DNA from 2 places in the Polaromonas sp. P5_D5 genome. Region 1 is predicted to be linked to the other one. Evidence: predicted binding sites of a transcription regulator. Region 1 holds the regulator's gene; the other holds the start of a gene.
What was found. Region 1 encodes NrdR, which represses ribonucleotide reductase genes. Its sites were predicted from a motif close to CACNANATNTNGTG; they were not measured.
Positions count from the first base shown of each region.

Region 2: a site for NrdR is predicted at 5,155-5,168, ahead of ACXJKE_RS13245 (ribonucleoside-diphosphate reductase subunit alpha). Genes of this name have one in related genera too.

Region 1 is NZ_JBFUMJ010000002.1:481,700-490,654, forward strand. Features, by position in the region: gene ACXJKE_RS09005 (pilus assembly protein) at 1-2,433, opposite strand, end outside; gene ACXJKE_RS09010 (pilus assembly PilX family protein) at 2,442-3,080, opposite strand; gene ACXJKE_RS09015 (PilW family protein) at 3,125-4,126, opposite strand; gene pilV (type IV pilus modification protein PilV) at 4,123-4,722, opposite strand; gene ACXJKE_RS09025 (GspH/FimT family pseudopilin) at 4,713-5,339, opposite strand; gene nrdR (transcriptional regulator NrdR) at 5,447-5,896, opposite strand; gene glyA (serine hydroxymethyltransferase) at 5,997-7,241, opposite strand; ZMP/ZTP riboswitch at 7,278-7,407, opposite strand; gene ACXJKE_RS09040 (lytic transglycosylase domain-containing protein) at 7,547-8,431, opposite strand.
Region 2 is NZ_JBFUMJ010000003.1:93,068-102,022, reverse strand. Features, by position in the region: gene ACXJKE_RS13260 (histone H1-like DNA-binding protein) at 45-518, opposite strand; gene ACXJKE_RS13255 (hypothetical protein) at 533-667, opposite strand; gene ACXJKE_RS13250 (ribonucleotide-diphosphate reductase subunit beta) at 718-1,941, opposite strand; gene ACXJKE_RS13245 (ribonucleoside-diphosphate reductase subunit alpha) at 2,073-4,982, opposite strand; gene ampD (1,6-anhydro-N-acetylmuramyl-L-alanine amidase AmpD) at 5,426-6,043, opposite strand; gene ACXJKE_RS13235 (sigma-54-dependent transcriptional regulator) at 6,012-7,460, opposite strand; gene ACXJKE_RS13230 (two-component system sensor histidine kinase NtrB) at 7,466-8,955, opposite strand, start outside.

The sequences.
Region 1 (8,955 bases):
GATGCCGGACGCATCGCTGTCGTAGTCACCACCCTGCTCGGAGTCTTCCCAGATGATCAGGAACTTTCCGGACGTAGCTGTGGGGGTACCGACCACCCGGAAGTCCACCAGGGTGCCACCGCCAACAGCGCCACCCACAAGCAATTGATAGGACGGTTGGATGATGATTTTGCGACCCGCAATGGTGGGATGCGGAATTTCAATGCGGGGTTTTCCGGGCGACAGCGCGACCGAGAAGCTTTTGACCTTGAATGCATCCGGATTGGCAACCAGCTGCGCGGCAGTCGGTGTTCGCACGGCGTTGGTTCTGGCCCAATAGGCCGCACCAGACAGCGCATACGAGCCTGCATACGTTGGGGCGTCAGGACACAGACCGTCTACTGCTGCCAGCGTGGAAATTGTCTTGCCGGTACAGGTTCCATCGTTTGTGGTGCCATTGTTCCCGATGAAAAACTTGTTGCCATGAATCCCTTCATCCGTACCAATCACATTGATCATGTTGACCAGGCTTGGGCTGCCCGGCAATGTGGCGAAAGGACTCCACTGGGTGCTCGTGTTGTTGTCATAAGACGTCACGCTGGCATTGAAGTTGATGGCATTGATGGCGCGGCACTGGCCCTGGCCGAAAATGGCATCGGCAGCTGTCTTGGCGGCGGCGTTGGCCCGGTTCACCGGGTCAATCCAGGCAGGCTTTGGCAGCCCCATGGCGGCATCTTTTGAGCCTGTTTGTGTGTAGTCATAAGTACCGCTTGCCGACAATCCACCAAGATAGCGAAGCGCTTCGGTGAACATCTCACCCATGGGATTGCCCCAGCTGGTGCACTGGTTGTCCGTCAGTGATGTCAGCTGGAAAGTACAGTTGCCGTCCCCTATATAGGTACCGTCGCTATAGCGATACCCATAAACGCGCAACTTGTTGATGGTGTAAACAATGCCCTGCGTGGCGGTGTACGTGCCATCGGTGGTGTAGTTCACTTCATTGCGAAATGTCTGCAAATTACTTCGAAGGACACCGCCGCTGATATTTTTGGCAAAGGAGCCGGTCATCAGTCCGAATTCGGCAAGGTTGCCTTCACCGTACTCATGCAGCAAGCCGATTGGCTTGAAATTGGCGGACGGATATTGCCTGCAATTTTCGGTACCCAGCAGCGCCGATGCGCAAACCTCGACCCGCACGATAAAGTCAGGGCCAGTGGTGCCAATGATGACTCCCGCCGTGCTCTTTGTGGGATTGCTGGAGCCGGATCCCAATCCGGTGACGCCTACGTTGTTACCGTTGGAGGCACTTTTTTCTCCACTCCAATGGCACTGCCACCGCTCATTGGCATTCCAGAGCTGGTAGTCGCCCTTGGCGATCCGCATCAAGGGCGGGTTGGCATTGGTGTGGGAATCGCCGTTGCCTGCCGTGTTGGTATTGAACGGCGAGTTGGCGGTCAGGTTGTCACCCAGCGTGGTATTGCAGATGGTGGCAGAAGTCTGGGTCAGGTTCTGGATGGTCCATTGCTTGATGGTCAGCGTAGGTGTTCCAGCGGTCGCACCGACATAACCCGTTGGCGTGATCACCATGGTGATCCAGGCAGGGTCTACGGCCACCGCGACACCTTCCATGTATTGGGCTGGCGTGGTCGTGTACACCGCCCTGATCTGGTCGCCGACCTCGACATTGAATGTGGTGGCCTGGGCGACGGAATGCGTCACACAGTTGTACTGAGGGGGGGCATTGGTTGCACCGCCATAGTAAGTTTCAACAAGAGTTTGGCAAGTGGTGGCAATGGCTGCCGCTGGCGCGGTGCCGGGACCGTTCTTGTGAGCCTTATTGGAATTGAACGCAAACTCGATAAGGCGCCGCGCGTTATTGGTGTTGTCGTTGCTGATGACGCTCGAAGCCGCAAGCTGGCTGGCCGTAAAAGGCGTAAGCTGATCCAGGTCGTCGCCCTTGTAATACTTGGCGAATGAATGGGCATCTGTAGGCAGGCTGGTACGCTCCAGAATGGTCAGTGCATTGGTGTCGGTGGAACGCAAGCCGCCGTACAGCACCTTGCGCACCACGTCCATGCGGGTCATGGTGGCCCAGTTCAGGAAGTTGCCGCTCCAGTTGCCCGTGCAATATTTGTCCGTGTTGGTGCTGACGGGCGCAAAGCGGTTTGTCGTGCCGCTGTAGCTATAGCATTTATAGGAGTCGAAATACCCGTAGTAATTGAAGCTGTGCTTGTAGGTGGTTTCGGGGATTCCGTCGCCGTCAAGATCCGAGAACTCGTCATACGCCCGGTAAAAAAGCTGATGGTCTTTCGACATGTTCAGCATGATCATGGGCCTCGGGGTCGAGGTCACGATGTTTGGCGGGATGGCCGGAGTCAGTGCCTGCGCGAATGCCACGCCTTGCGAAGTGAGCGCTGCAAGTAAAAATCCGGCAATAGTAATGATTTTTTTCATGGATTTTCTCACTTCATGTAGGGGCGAAAATAAGTCTGCATCACAACTTCAGTATTGAGATCTGCACCGAAGCCACGGGCCGTAATGCGCATGACTTTGTCGTTGCCTGCGGCGAGGTACTCAATCAGGTATTCAGGCTGCCGTGCGACGCCGGCGAATCTCGGGACCCCGGTAAAGGTGCCCAGAGGTACTGCGCCGGTAAAGGTGCAATTGGTGCCGACACCTAACGCATCGCTCGGTTTGGCACTGGGCGAAGCAGGTGGCCCCTCCCAGAGTCCTTTTTTCCCGTTGATGGTCGGCCACCAGGGTTCAGGGTTGGTGACGGTGGTGTAGTTGCTCGTGTCGTAATACGTCCGTTCGAACCGGCATTGCCCTCTGGGGCAGGTATTGTCGAAGTTCGGCGCCCTGGTTGCTCCGCCTACGGGCCTGTCGTCGTTGCGCGCGCACAGGGCATTGGGGAGTACCGTGGGTACAAGCGAACGCAAGTCCCGTTCTGCGTCGCGCAGTGCGGCCTCTGTTGCCTGGCGGGCGACTTCATAGTCGAGTTGATTTCTCGAGAGCGTTTCACCGGTGGTTGCGCGCCGCATGCCGATGGTGCTGAGAATCGTGATGACCAGCAGGAACATCAAGACCACAGGCAGGGACACTCCTCTTTCGAGGCGTGGGGCGGTGATTGGTATGCCGGCTCGCATTAGTAGATACCTGTCAAGTTGTTGCGAATGGCAAACACGCGCTCGTACTTTTTGTAGATAGTGCGGTCCGAGGCCGTATAGGTGACGTTGGCACCCCGGCAATTGGCATAGCTGCGCAAGGAGCCGGCCTTGTCCTGGGTGCGTGAATTTTCCTGCGTGCGGGTCAGCAAACACACCCTGACCGCAGTGACGCGTTGCCACGAGGTCAAATCTCCGACCTTGGGCAATGCGGTCACTTCGGCAGCGGTATGGTAGGTCTCAGGAGACAGGCTGGTTACCCCGGCAGCCACGCCATACCGGATCACCATGTCTTCAATGCCTTCAAAAATCGGTTGATAAACAGTGTCTTCCGGGTTTTTCCCATTGCCGTTGCATCCCAGGCTTTTGGTATTCACTGTTCGGGTGGTGCTGCCGACCCCTTGGGCCGTATAGCTGGTGGCGACCAGGCCAAAGCGGTTGGACACGTAGCGCGGCAGTCCTGCGGTGATCTGGCCTGCATTGTTCGGGTCAAGTGAAACTGCTTGCCTGAGGCAGTCAAACCCATTTCCAAAAGTGCTCGCGTCCAGCTCGGGCATGGCGAAATAGTTGATAACGACCGAGTCTGGTGCGTTGGCTACGGTGGTACCGCAAGTCCTGGTGGTCGGGTTGAATACCGCGCCATCACATCCAAACAACCCTTGCTCGTAGGCTGGGGCCGTTGAGTTTTTGGTGTTGCTGAACTTGCCCAACAAGTTGGGCGCCGCGGAGGTGGTGGCCATGATCGCGGGATAGAAGCCCGCCATCTGAAGGTCCCGGCCAACCATGTCCAGCGCAAGCTTGCCGGTCTCGTTCAGCATCGCCATATTGGCGGAAGCAGTGGCGGTTGCGCGAGTCCCCAGGTAGGCCGCCGCTGCCGCGAGGGCGAGCACCAGGCTGATGACCAGACTGACCAGCAGTTCGATCAGTGTCAAACCGCGCTGGCGGTAGCGCGCTTGCGCCCTTCCGGTGTGAAGTGTTTTCATGGAATCATCTCTAGATTGGCGCATTGCACGCCGGCCAGGGCGGTAGAGGTGCCCAGCGCTGCGGGGCAGCAGTTTCGCGACGCGATGCCTGTTGTAGTGGCTGTGCACGAATCGGGGGAACGCAGAGTCGTGCCATCCAGGTTGTCCTTGCTATACCAGGCCACTGTCACCAGAAAGCGCAGGTTGGTGCCCTTGGTTCCGGTCGACGTCACGATGCCCACCGCGCCCGGCAGCTGGCTGTTCAGGTCAAGACGCCAGACAGCGAGGTCATAGGCCGCCAGCTCGGTCGGGGTACAGGTTGCAGTGTTGCAATCTTTGGCCGGGTTCAGGTAGGTCGGGGTTCCATCAATGGATGCACGTTCGGCGGCATAGGTCCGGGAGAAGCTGTAATCAGTCTCGACCGCACTGGCATTTGCCCTGATGCGGTCCGCAAAGCCGCTGATGCTGGACGACAGTGCCGACCGCACCCATCCGGTTTGTTCAAATTTGAGAGAGGCTGTCTGCATGCCAACCATGCCCAGCACACCGATGGAAAGGATAAGCATGGCGATCAAGGCCTCGATCAGGCCTGCACCTCGCTGGCGACTTATGGACATGCACTGACTCCCGCATATTGTTTAACGCTCACTCGACCTGCAGAACTGATACAAATAGACCGGTAGTGCGGACTGCTGGTGTTTTCCAGGATATAGGCAAGCGTGAAGTTGGATTGAATACCCGCAGCGAGCCCTCGCGAGTCAAAGGTCATGCGCCGATCCGATCCGCTAGAGGCCAGCTCAAAGCTTTCGTTGCCGGTCTGGCGCACGGAAATCAGGCTTGAACCGACTGTTGTCGGGTTGTTTTGGGTAGCACTACAGCTGGGGTTGGAAAAAACTATCCAGCCAGTCTGCCAGTTGCTCCCTGCGGTTGCACACGTGGGGGTGCCGCCGGTCAATGCGTTTGACGTATTGGTTGACATGCAGATGGTGACGCAGTTATTTCTGCTGATCGCCTCAACCCGCGCACGCGATATGTCATTGGTAAATTCGGCTGCGATGGCGCCAGCCTGGTTTCGCACCACAAACTGCCTCAAATTAGGCAGCCCTATGGCCAAAATCATGGCTAAAACAGCAACTGTCACCATGATTTCGATGATGGTGAAGCCTGCGTTGCAAGCGCGCGGGGCCGCTTTGGCTGGGCGGCGTAAGGATGTTGAGCACACGGTCATTCGCATGTCGTGAGTATAGGAACCGGGTTTGTCGCGCGAGGCTCCGGCTGTCGGACTCTGGCTACCACTAATCTGGTAGCGGACAGGACGCTTTTCTGCGCCGCGAGCGATTTCTACCGCCGGACCTCGTCCACCAGCGTCTTGAACTCGTCAATATCCTCAAAGCTGCGGTAGACGCTCGCAAAGCGGACATAGGCGACCTTGTCGAGCTTGCGGAGTTCACGCATGACGAGCTCGCCGATACGGTTGGACGGCACTTCCCGCAGCCCCAGGCTCAGGAGCTTTTCCTCGATACGTTCAACCGCGGAGTCGACCTGCTCGGTGCTGACGGGCCGCTTGCGCAGCGCCAGGTTCAGGGACGCCAGGACTTTGCTGCGCTTGTACTCGATGCGCCTGCCGTCCTTCTTGACGATGGACGGGAAGGTGACATCGGGCCGCTCATAGGTTGTGAAGCGCTTTTCACACGCGCCGCACTGGCGGCGGCGGCGTATGAATTCGGCGTCTTCGCCCACCCGCGTTTCCACGACCTGGGTTTCAAGGTGGCCGCAAAAAGGGCATTTCATGAGAGGTAGCCCGAATTTGAAGGCATAAATCGGCCTCCAGCCCAATCAGGACATGCGCGGGCAGCTATCAAAATCATAGTGTCCGCGCTGCCTGTCATGATTAGCGGTAGACCGGGAAACGGCTGGTCAGGGCGTGGACCTTGGCTCGCACCGCTTCAATGTTGGCCGCGTCGCGCGGGTTGTCGAGCACGTCGGCGATCAGGTTGGCCGTGGCGCGGGCTTCTTCGTCCTTGAAGCCGCGGGTCGTCAGGGCCGGGGTGCCGATGCGCACGCCGCTGGTGACCATCGGCTTTTCAGGGTCGTTCGGGATGGCGTTCTTGTTGATCGTCATGTGGGCGCTGCCCAGCACGGCTTCGGCTTCCTTGCCGGTGATGCCCTTGGCGCGCAGGTCAACCAGCATGACGTGGCTTTCAGTACGGCCGCTGACGATACGCAGGCCGCGCTGCGTCAGGGTGTCGGCCACGATCTGCGCGTTTTTCACGACCTGCTGCTGGTAAGCCTTGAACTCGGGCGCCATGGCTTCCTTGAAGGCCACCGCCTTGGCTGCGATCACGTGCATCAGCGGGCCGCCCTGCAGGCCGGGGAAGATGGCGCTGTTGATGGCTTTTTCGTGCTCGGCCTTCATCAGGATGATGCCGCCGCGCGGGCCGCGCAGGCTCTTGTGTGTGGTCGACGTCACGATGTCGGCATGCGGCACCGGGTTGGGATACACGCCTGCGGCCACCAGGCCGGCGTAGTGGGCGATGTCGACCATGAAGATCGCGCCGACGGCCTTGGCCACCTTGGCGAAGCGCTCGAAGTCGATGCGCAGGCTGTAAGCCGACGCGCCCGCGATGATCAGCTTGGGCTTGGTCTCGTGAGCCTTGCGCTCCATTGCGTCGTAGTCGATCTCTTCCTTGTCGTTGAGGCCGTAAGAGACGACGTTGAACCACTTGCCGCTCATATTCAGGGCCATGCCGTGCGTCAGGTGGCCGCCTTCGGCCAGGCTCATGCCCATGATGGTGTCGCCGGGCTTGAGGAAAGCCAGAAACACGGCCTCATTGGCTGAAGCACCGCAATGCGGCTGCACGTTGGCGGCCTCGGCGCCGAAGATGGTTTTGATGCGGTCGATTGCCAGCTGCTCCGCCACGTCAACGTGCTCGCAGCCGCCGTAGTAGCGGCGGCCGGGGTAGCCTTCGGCGTATTTGTTGGTGAGCTGCGAGCCCTGCGCGGCCATGACGGCGGGCGAGGCGTAGTTTTCGCTGGCAATCAGCTCGATGTGGTGCTCTTGCCGGGCATTTTCAGCCTGGATGGCGGCGAAGATTTCGGGATCGGTTTGTTCGACCAGGATGTTGCGGTGGTACATGGCAGTCCTTAAAGACGTGGTCCCTGCTATTGAAACAAGGGCTGCCCAGGCGAACGGCTGAACGCTTCGGCCCAACGGCTTTCAGCGGTGCGCTTCCCAGTGGTGTCCCACGTCAGCTCCAATGGTTGCGAAAACCTTGAGCCTATCGCCAGTCGCGCACCTCGCTAGTGTAACTGAGCGCGCCCAAAACCTGCCGCCTCCGGGGTTCTTCACCTGCAGCCCGAAAAGCAAAAAGCCGGGGCGCTGGCAGCGGCCCGGCTTTTTGGCAGTGCATGGGGTGAAAAGGCCCCCACAATGCGGCCGAATCAGGACTGGTTCAGCAGCGCCACCTTGTCAGGCGTCTTGCCTTCAGCGTCGGGTGTGGCCGGCAGGGAGGCCGGTACCGGGCGCGACGTGCCACCGGGTGTGGTGAAGAAAGGCGAGGGCGCACCGCGCTTGGAGGCAGACGCCACCACGGCCAGCAGGCGGGCATGTTCGCCCATCACCTTGCCGGCGTACCCGCCGTCGTCGTCCATGTTGGCTGCGCCCACATAGTATTTGAGGCCGCCCTCGACAGAGCCGGCGCGGGCGATGCATTCCTGCAGCACCTTGACGCCTACGCGCAGGTTGGTCACCGGGTCAAACGCCGCCAGCTTGCCGCCGAAGTTGTCGTACTTGTCGTGGTGCACCTTGGTCATGACCTGCATCAGGCCCTGGGCGCCGACCGGGCTTTGCGCAAACGGGTTGAAACCGGACTCGATCGCCATGATGGCCAGGATCAGGGTGGGGTCGAGCTTGGCTTTCTGGCCGATCTCGAAGGCCTCGGCCACCAGCACACTCAGCGGCTCGGGCGCGACGCCGTACTTCTTGCTCAGCCAATAGGCCACTGCCGCCTGTTGGGCGGGCAGGTCTTTCGGGTTGGACGCCGTGGCGCGCTCAATGGCGGCCGGCTCGGTAAAACCGATGGCAGCCTCCTGGCGCTGCTGCAGCCAGGTCATGAGCTTGAATTCACCGGCCTGACGCAAGTCGGGCCGGGCTGTCAGGGTGATCACCGCAAACACGACCGCCAGGCCCAGAAGGGCGAAGCTGTTGTGGGTAATCTCGAAAAAGCCTTGGGAGATGTCATCAACAATGTTTGAAACACTGCTTCGCACATTCTTGATGTGTGCGTTGACATTCAGGTTAAGGCCGAATTGTCCTAGCGCTGTCATAGCACTCCTTTCTACGCTTGCAGGCCCTTTGGGGGCCAGGCAGGCTTTGATTGGGTCGCCATCAAACCAAGGCAAGCCTTGTGGGTGTTGACCCTTGTTTGACGTTGCCGGCTTCTTTGAGGAATAGGGCAGCGGGTTCGGGTTGTCCCTAGGATTCGTGGGACTGGCGGGATTCTATGGGGTTGGTTAATAACCTGTCAATAATAACAAATCAATTCTTTATATCAAAAAGTCAAATAAAAACCTTGATTTCCGGCAAAACCGGCCTGAATCAAGGTGTTTACGGGCTTTATTTGAGATGGAGCTCTAAGTTAAGTTTTGCCTCTAAAAAGCGCGATCAGCCTTTCGCGGCTGCGGTTGTAGGCCGTTTTCCATGTTGCATGTAGTCGCCGGATCGGCGCCTGCGGCCGGCCTGGGTTGCCTGGGAGCACACAAAAAGGCAGCGGCAATCACATCCTGCGCTGTGATTGAAAAGATGGTCTTGCTTGCGGGACGGCAGGGGTTTAACCTGCAATTGCGTGTTC
Region 2 (8,955 bases), on a different contig from region 1:
CGACATCTTTCGATATCGGGCTCTAAGCAGAATTACCTTACTGCTTACGGCTTGCTGGCTGTCGGAAACGGCCAGGCAGCTTGCGGGTTCAGAGTAGTCTGAGCCGCAGGGGCAGCCGCTGCAGCGGGTGCTTTCGCAGCTTTGGCAGCAGGTTTTTTCGCGGCTTTCTTCGCAGCGGGCTTTTTCGCTGCTTTCTTGGCGGCAGGCTTTTTCGCAGCGGCTTTCTTCGCCGCTGGTTTCTTCGCTACCTTTTTCGCGGCCTTCTTGGCTGCTGGCTTTTTCGCTGCAGCTTTCTTCGCTGCTGGCTTCTTGGCCGCTACCTTCTTGGCTGCTGGCTTTTTCGCTGGCGATTTTTTCGCAGCTGGCTTTTTGGCCGCTACTTTTTTCGCTGGAGCTTTTTTAGCCGGAGCTTTTTTCGCTGCTGCTTTTTTCGCAGGAGCCTTCTTAGCCGCTACTTTTTTCGCAGGGGCTTTCTTTGGAGCAGCTTTTTTAGCCGCAGTTTTTTTCGCAGTTGCCATAGTTTTCTCCTTGATCACGTTGCAAAGAGCACTTCACGGTTGGAGTACGTAAAGCGATTCACGGCGTTGGGCCCCGGATAAACCGGTCCCAGCGCCGCGAACACAGGAGCAAAGCCCAACGCGCACTCTTCGGTGCTGTCACTGGTCATTGCAATTCTTGAAATCATTGTTCGCTTGTCTCGCGTATTTTTCTGGTCAATCAATCCCAGGAAAGGGCACCACCGGACTGGTACTCGATCACACGGGTTTCAAAGAAGTTACGCTCTTTTTTCAGGTCGATCATTTCGCTCATCCATGGGAACGGATTCTCCTCGTTGGGGAAGAGAGTTTCAAGTCCGATCTGCGTGGCACGGCGATTGGCAATGTAGCGGAGGTAGCCTTTGAACATGGACGCATTGAGGCCGAGCACGCCGCGCGGCATGGTGTCTTCGGCGTAGCGGTACTCCAGTTCGACGGCTTTCATGAACAATGCCTTGATTTCGGCCTTGAAGTCCGCCGTCCAGAGATGGGGGTTTTCCAGCTTGAGCTGATTGATCAGGTCGATGCCGAAGTTGCAGTGCATGGACTCGTCGCGCAGGATGTACTGGTACTGTTCGGCGGCGCCGGTCATCTTGTTCTGGCGACCCAGGGCAAGAATCTGCGTGAAGCCCACATAGAAGAACAGGCCTTCCATCAGACAAGCAAACACGATCAGCGACTTGAGCAGGGTCTGGTCAGCTTCGGTAGTGCCAGTTTTGAAGTGAGGGTCGGAAATCACTTCAATGAAAGGAATCAGGAACTGGTCCTTGTCCTTGATCGATTGCACTTCGTTATAGGCGTTGAAGATTTCGGCTTCGTCCAGGCCCAGTGATTCAGTGATGTACTGGTAGGCGTGGGTGTGAATGGCTTCTTCAAAAGCCTGGCGCAGCAGGAACTGGCGGCATTCGGGTGCGGTGATGTGGCGGTAGGTGCCCAGCACGATGTTGTTGGCTGCCAGCGAGTCGGCGGTCACGAAGAAACCCAGGTTGCGCTTGACCAGACGGCGTTCGTCTTCGGTCAGGCCGTTCGGGTCTTTCCAGAGCGCGATGTCGCGCGTCATATTTACTTCCTGCGGCATCCAGTGGTTGGCGCAGGTGGCGAGGTATTTTTCCCAAGCCCACTTGTATTTGAACGGCACCAGCTGGTTGACGTCGGTCTGGCCATTAATGATGCGTTTGTCGGAGGCCTTGACGCGTTGTGCCTTGGCGGGTGCGGCGGCAGACGTAGAAGGTGCTGCAGCTTGCACAGGTGCGAACGCGCCGTCGTTGAGCATGCGCACTTGCGCCTGGGGCTGCTCGGCAGTGTTCAAAGAAAGAGGCGGAAGTTCCATCGAGCGGCCTTCAGGCAAGCCGCTGTTGTGAGATGTTTGCAAAGATGGTTTGACTTCTTCGTCCCAGGTCAACATAGAGGTTTCCAATACTTTGGGATTATGAAAGCAGCGATACAAAATGAAAAGTGTTCATTCACATCGCTACAAAATTGTGTTGCTCAATTACATCGAATCGTGCGATGAAGCTCAGCGCACGATTCGGTGTTTTATTGGCAGGCCTCGCAACCTGGGTCATCGATTGCACAGAATTTGATGTCGGTCGCGGGCGATGCACTCATCTGCGCCTGCGCTGCGGCGGCTGCCGCTTCGAGCGCGCTCATGCCGCCGCCTGCCGTCGCGGTACCCGATGACACCGAGTTCATCTTGCCCGCGGTCACGGTCGACTTCTCGGCGTGCGTCGCGCTTTGCGTGCGCAGGTAGTAAGTCGTCTTGAGGCCGCGCAGCCAGGCCAGCTTGTAGGTGTCGTCGAGCTTTTTGCCCGAAGCGCCTGCCATGTAGATGTTGAGCGACTGTGCCTGATCAATCCACTTCTGGCGGCGCGCTGCCGCCTCGACAATCCAGGAAGTTTCAATCTCAAACGCCGTGGCGTAGAGCGCTTTGACGTCCTGCGGTACGCGATCGATCGGGCGCAGGGAGCCGTCAAAGTGCTTCAGATCCACCACCATCACGTCGTCCCATAGGCCCAAGCGCTTCAGGTCGCGGACCAGGTAATGGTTGATGACGGTAAATTCACCCGACAGGTTGGACTTGACCGACAGGTTGCCAAAGCAGGGTTCGATACAAGCATCCACCCCAATGATGTTGGAGATGGTGGCTGTGGGCGCAATGGCCACGCAGTTGGAATTGCGCATGCCGTCTTTGGCAATCTTCTTGCGCAAAGCGTCCCAGTCAAGGCTGGCGGAGCGGTCGACTTCCACATAGCCGCCGCGCTGCTCGGCCAGCATGTCCAGCGTATCCAGCGGCAGGATGCCCTTGTCCCAGAGCGAGCCTTTGTACGTGGCATATTTACCGCGCTCTTTGGCCAGTTCGGTCGATGCCCAGTAAGCGTGGTAGCAGACAGCCTCCATGGATTTGTCGGCGAACTCGACAGCTTCCTGGGAAGCGTAAGGCACGCGCAGCTCGTACAGGCAGTCCTGGAAACCCATGATGCCCAGGCCCACAGGGCGGTGGCGCATGTTGGAATCGCGGGCCTTCTTGACGGCGTAATAGTTGATGTCGATCACGTTGTCCAGCATGCGCATGGCCGTGGTAATGGTCTTTTTAAGCTTCTCGTGGTCGACTGCGCCGTCCTTCAGATGCTGGACGAGGTTGACCGAGCCGAGGTTGCAGACAGCAGTTTCGGTGTCGCTGGTGTTGAGTGTGATTTCGGTGCACAGGTTGGACGAGTGCACGACGCCGGTGTGTTGCTGCGGCGAGCGCACATTGCAGGCGTCCTTGAACGTGATCCAGGGATGGCCGGTTTCAAACAGCATCGACAGCATCTTGCGCCACATGTCGGTGGCCTGCAGCTTGCGGGATGGCTTGATTTCGCCGCGCTCGGCCTTGGCTTCGTAGGCGGTGTAGATTTTCTCGAAGTCCTTGCCGAACTTGTCGTGCAGGTCGGGTGTGTCCGACGGTGAGAACAGCGTCCAGCTGCCCTTTTCCATCACGCGGCGCATGAAGAGGTCGGGAATCCAGTTGGCGGTGTTCATGTCGTGCGTACGGCGGCGATCGTCACCGGTGTTCTTGCGCAGTTCCAGGAACTCTTCAATATCCAGGTGCCAGGTTTCCAGGTAGGCGCAGACGGCGCCCTTGCGCTTGCCGCCCTGGTTGACCGCCACGGCGGTGTCGTTGACGACTTTGAGGAAAGGCACGACGCCTTGCGATTCGCCGTTGGTGCCCTTGATATGGGCGCCCAGGGCGCGCACAGGCGTCCAGTCATTGCCCAGGCCGCCGGCAAATTTGGACAGCAGCGCGTTTTCCTTGATGGCGTCGTAGATGCCGCCCAGGTCGTCGGCGACGGTCGTCAGGTAGCACGACGACAGCTGCGAGCGCAGCGTGCCGGCATTGAACAGGGTGGGCGTGCTCGACATGAAGTCGAAGGACGAGAGGATTTCATAGAACTCGATCGCGCGTTCTTCGCGGTTGATCTCGTTGAGCGACAGGCCCATGGCCACGCGCATGAAGAAAGCCTGTGGTAGCTCGATGCGCTGTTTGCGCACGTGCAGGAAGTAGCGGTCAAACAGGGTTTGCAGGCCGAGGTAGTCGAATTTCAGGTCGCGTTCGGGCTTGAGCGCGGCGCCCAGGCGGGCCAGGTCGAACTGCTGGAGCTTTTCGTCGAGCAGCTCGTTTTGTACGCCCTTGGCGATGAACTGCGGGAAATACTCGGCGTAGCGAATCGCCATGTCTTCCTGACTGACTTCTTCACCCAGCACTTCGCGGCGGATGGTGTGCATCAGCAGGCGTGCGGTGGCGTAGGTGTAGTCAGGGTCTTTCTCGATCAGGGTGCGCGCTGCCAGGATGGACGCCTTGTAGACCTCGTCAATGGGCACACCGTCATAGAGGTTGCGCATGGTTTCCGCAACGATCGGGTCGGGCTTGATATCCGCGCCCAGGTTGGCGCAGGAGGCTTCAATCAACGCCTGCAGGTTGCGGATGTCCAGCGCGACGCGGTTGCCGCGGTCGGTCACATGGATCAGCGGCGCTGCGGGCGCCTGGGTTTGCGGCTGGCGTGCGCGCTCTTGCGTGCGCTTTTCGCGGTACAGCACGTAAGCGCGGGCGATCTCGTGGTGGCCGCCGCGCATCAGGCCCAGCTCGACCTGATCCTGAACGTCTTCTATATGAAAGGTTCCGCCGCCTGGGCGCGAACGCATCAGGGCGCGGATGACCGCCTGGGTCAGGCCGTCAACGGTTTCGCGGACGCTGGCCGAAGCCGCACCCTGCGTGCCATGCACGGCCAGGAAAGCCTTCATCATGGCCACGGCGATCTTGTTGGGTTCGAACGGCACCACGCCGCCATTGCGGCGAATGATCTGGTAATGGGCGAGCGGGTTGCTTTGCGCGTTGGTATCGCCGGTTGCTGGGTTGCTTGCCAGAACGCTCGACGTGACGGGCACCGCGTGTTGTGCAGTTTGCATGACTTCCTCTTTGCTTTGTTTTATGGGTGGTTTGATGTGCTGTTCGGGGGTCTCTGGATATATTGAGGTATTGCACAGGCCTATCAACCTGCTCCTTCATTTCCTGACCCAAATTACATCAAACTGAATTAGGGCTTAGACACTATACCTAGGGTATGGAGGGAATACAAGCCACTACAGGTAGTGTATCGCTGACTGAATGCACCGTTACGTTTTGTGGCTTTTTAGGCCCCATTCCAGACGCCTCGATCAGGGCTTGATGGTGGCTCGTTCAACTTCGCTGAAAGCCTGATGCCATCAGGCTTGTGAAGCTGATGCGGCGTTGTGGCGCGGCTTTTCGCGGGCTTGGGTTGAGAGCGCCGGCCACTGCTGGCGCGGTAAAAATAACCGGAAATTTCAACAGCAAGACGCACCGCAATGGTGAGTGCGTGCAGGTGCACCAGTCACATGATTTCGGGAAAACACCTAGCCGGTGACGACAGCGAGTTTTGCAGCAGAGGCCAGTTGAAGCCAGGGCCCGGGTCCTGCTTGCGGCCGGGTGCAATGTGCTCGTGCCCGGCGATGTGCTCAATGGGGTAGCGCTGCAGAAGCGAGGCGCATAGCCCGGTCAGGGTTTCATACTGGGATGCTTCAAAGGTATCTCCCTCAAGGCCTTCCAGTTCGATGCCGATGGAATCGTCGTTGCAGTTGGTGCGTCCGCGGTAGCTGGATTCCCCGGCATGCCAGGCGCGGTCGTCACAGCTCACAAACTGCCACAGAGCGCCGGTTCGGGCGATGAAAAAGTGCGATGAAACCTGCAGGCCGCGAATGCCCTGAAAGTAAGCGTGTGCCTCCCAGTCGAGCTGGTTGGTGAAAAGGCGTTCGACGTTGCCATTGCCGAACTCACCTGGCGGCAGGCTGATGGAGTGGATGACGATCAGGTCGATTTGCGCGCCGGGAGGGCGTGGACCAAAGTTGGGCGAAGCCAGTGCGCGTGCACAGCGGTACCAGCCGTTTTGCCACAAAGGCCGGGGAAGGGCATTGGGGCTCTCAGGCGGGGTCATCAGCAGGGTCAAGTCCATCGGCCAGGTCGTCATTGCCCGGCGTGGCGATATTCAGGCGTGCAATGCGGTAGCGGATCTGCCGCAGGCTCAAACCCAGCCTCGCGGCGGCGGCGGTACGATTGAAGCCGGTCTCCAGCAAAACCTTGGTCAGGATGTTTCGCTCCTGCCCGTCCAGATAATCCTGCAGGTTTTCCGGGACGGCGACGTGCTCTTCGACCGGCGCATCAAAATGCAGCACGCTTCCTTCGCCGAGCGCCACGGCCCGGTGCAGGATGTTTTCCAGCTCCCTGACATTGCCGTTAAAGGGCCTGGACTGCAGCTGCTCCATCACGGCATCCGTCAACTCGGGCATCTTGAAGCCGGACTCCTGGCAGATTCTTGACAGCAGGGCATTGCAGAGTGCCGGCAAATCCTCCCGGCGTTCGCGCAAGGCCGGCACGGCAATTTCAATCACATTGAGCCGGTAATAAAGATCCTGGCGGAATGTTCCTTCCTGGGCTTCCGCCGCCAGGTTTTTGTGCGTTGCGCTGACGATGCGCACGTCAACGGTGTCCTCCTGCGGCGAACCCAGCGGCCTGACGGTGCGCTCCTGGATGGCGCGCAGAAGTTTGGATTGCATGGCCAGCGGCAGGTCGCCGATTTCATCGAGAAACAAGGTGCCGCCCTTGGCTGCCTGGAAGTAGCCTTGCCGGTCCTGCGCTGATCCGGTGTAAGCGCCCTTTCGTGCACCGAAGAACTCCGCTTCGAGGAGGTTTTCGGGTATGGCGCTGCAATTGACGGCTACAAAAGGCCCTGTCGCGCGGTGGCTGCAGCCGTGTACGGCGCGTGCAACCAGTTCCTTGCCGGTGCCCGATTCCCCCTGAATGAGGACCGGCGCCATGCTTCCCGCCACTTTGACGATGCGCGACTTGACGGCGCGCATGACGGCAGATTCACCCACCAGTTTTTGCAGAATCTGGGTGCCGTCCCCGCTTTTTTTCTGGGCGGAGGGGGCGGTGCCGTGTTCCGGTGCGCTTCGATCGCTTTTGGCCTGTAGTGCAGGATGCTTGGCACCCTGCACGGCGGATGCCACGACACTGCGGAATTGTTTGAGGTCGACCGGTTTCGTGAGGTAGTCAAACGCGCCGGCCTTGAGTGCTTCCACCGCATTTTCGGCCGAGCCGTGGGCCGTAATCACCACGCATCGTTCGGGCCTTTGCTGGTCTATCATGTCTCGCAGTAATTCGAGGCCAAGGCCATCTGGCAGGCGCATATCGGTGATCACAGCATCGAAGTGATGCGCCTTGAGCTGCTCCCGGGCCTGCAGCAGGTCACCGGCTGCCTCCACCCGATACCCTTCCCTGAGCAGCGTCAGTTCATACAGGGTGCGCAAATCCGGTTCATCGTCAATGACGAGGATACGTGCCTGCTGGGGAACGGGAATGGGGGTGCTCATGGTTTTCAGGTTGGCATTGTGGCAAAAGAAGCCGCAGGCAAGGTCATAGACGGACTGGAGGGTGCGAATATGACAAAAAATTCGTTTCCCTCAATGCCGCTGCGCTGCACGCGCTGGTAGCCGATCAGGGCGCCATAGCGTTCGCACAATTCACGGCAAATGTACAGGCCCAGCCCGCTTGAGCGGCTTTCAGAGGAGAAAAATGGTTCGAACAGGTGTGTTTGCACGGTTTGCTCCATGGGTTGGCCATCGCTCCATACGGACAGACGGGCCTGCCCGGGCGTAACGAGCTGGGTGGAGACTTCAATGGCGTGAGAAGATGTGCTGGCATAACGCAGGGCGTTGTCCAGCAGATTGACCATCAGGCGGCGCAAATGCTCGGGCTCAAAGCACACAACGGCATTACCCGAATCTGCCGTGATCTTCATGCGTCGGGACGCTTCAGTCTGCCCTGCCCAGTCCGCGGTAATCTTGTGAGCGGTTTCGTCCAGTGCCAGGGTGGTGGTTTGTGGCGAGGGCAGGTGCGCCTGGGCACGTGAAATGTTCAATACCTCATCGACGATTCTGGCGAGACGTTGCGCATTTTGCCGGATCATGCCTGTGAGCTGGCGGTGCGGCTCGTCTTGCAGGTCTTCTTCCAGCAAGGCATTGGCTTGAGAGATCGCCGCCAGCGGATTCCTGATTTCGTGTGCCACTGCGGCCGACATGCGTCCCATGGCTGCCATCTTCTCGGTCCTCACGCGGGCCTCCATTTCACGCAGGTCCTCCAGGAACATTACACAAAGGCTTTCGTGGGTGCCATTTTTCGAGGCGGCAAGACGAGTGCGTACATGAAGCCGCCGGGTATTGCTGCCCGGGTATTCAAGGCTGATGTCCGCTTCCTGGGGGGTTTGCGTGCTGAACGTGCTGTGCATCAGTTCCGCCAGGGGCAACCAGGCCGCCTCCATGACGAGGATGAAAGGCGCGCTGCGAACTGAATCCCGGGCTCCCAGCAGGCGCCTGGATGCCGGATTGGCCGACCGGACGATGCCGTTGATATCGACCACCAGCACGCCGTCGGCCAAGGTTTCAATGACCAGTTCGTTCACCTGCGTCTGCATGCGCGCGGCGGACTGGCTGCGTTTTGCCAACTGCTCTTCACGGGCCAGCCGCAAGGCGAGGTGGTTCGCAAGCAGCGCGACCAGGAAAAAACCGGAACCGCTCAAGCCCGACTGGAGGAATCGGGCATTGAAGTCGCCCAATACCTGAAGTGAGCTCCACCAGGCGTCGGCCAGAAGCAGCAAGGTCACGCTGGCTGCGGTTCCGAAGGCCAGCAAAATCGGTCCAAGGATGGAGGCAAGGAGCACCGGCAGGGCAAACAGCGGCGTGTAGTTGATGCCGCTCGATTGCAGGAAATTGAGTGTGGAGAACGTGATGACGTCCACGCCGATGGTCAGTAACCACTGTGCGTCAAAGGTGCTTCGTGGTGGCCGCGGTTTGGCCCACAGGCGCACGG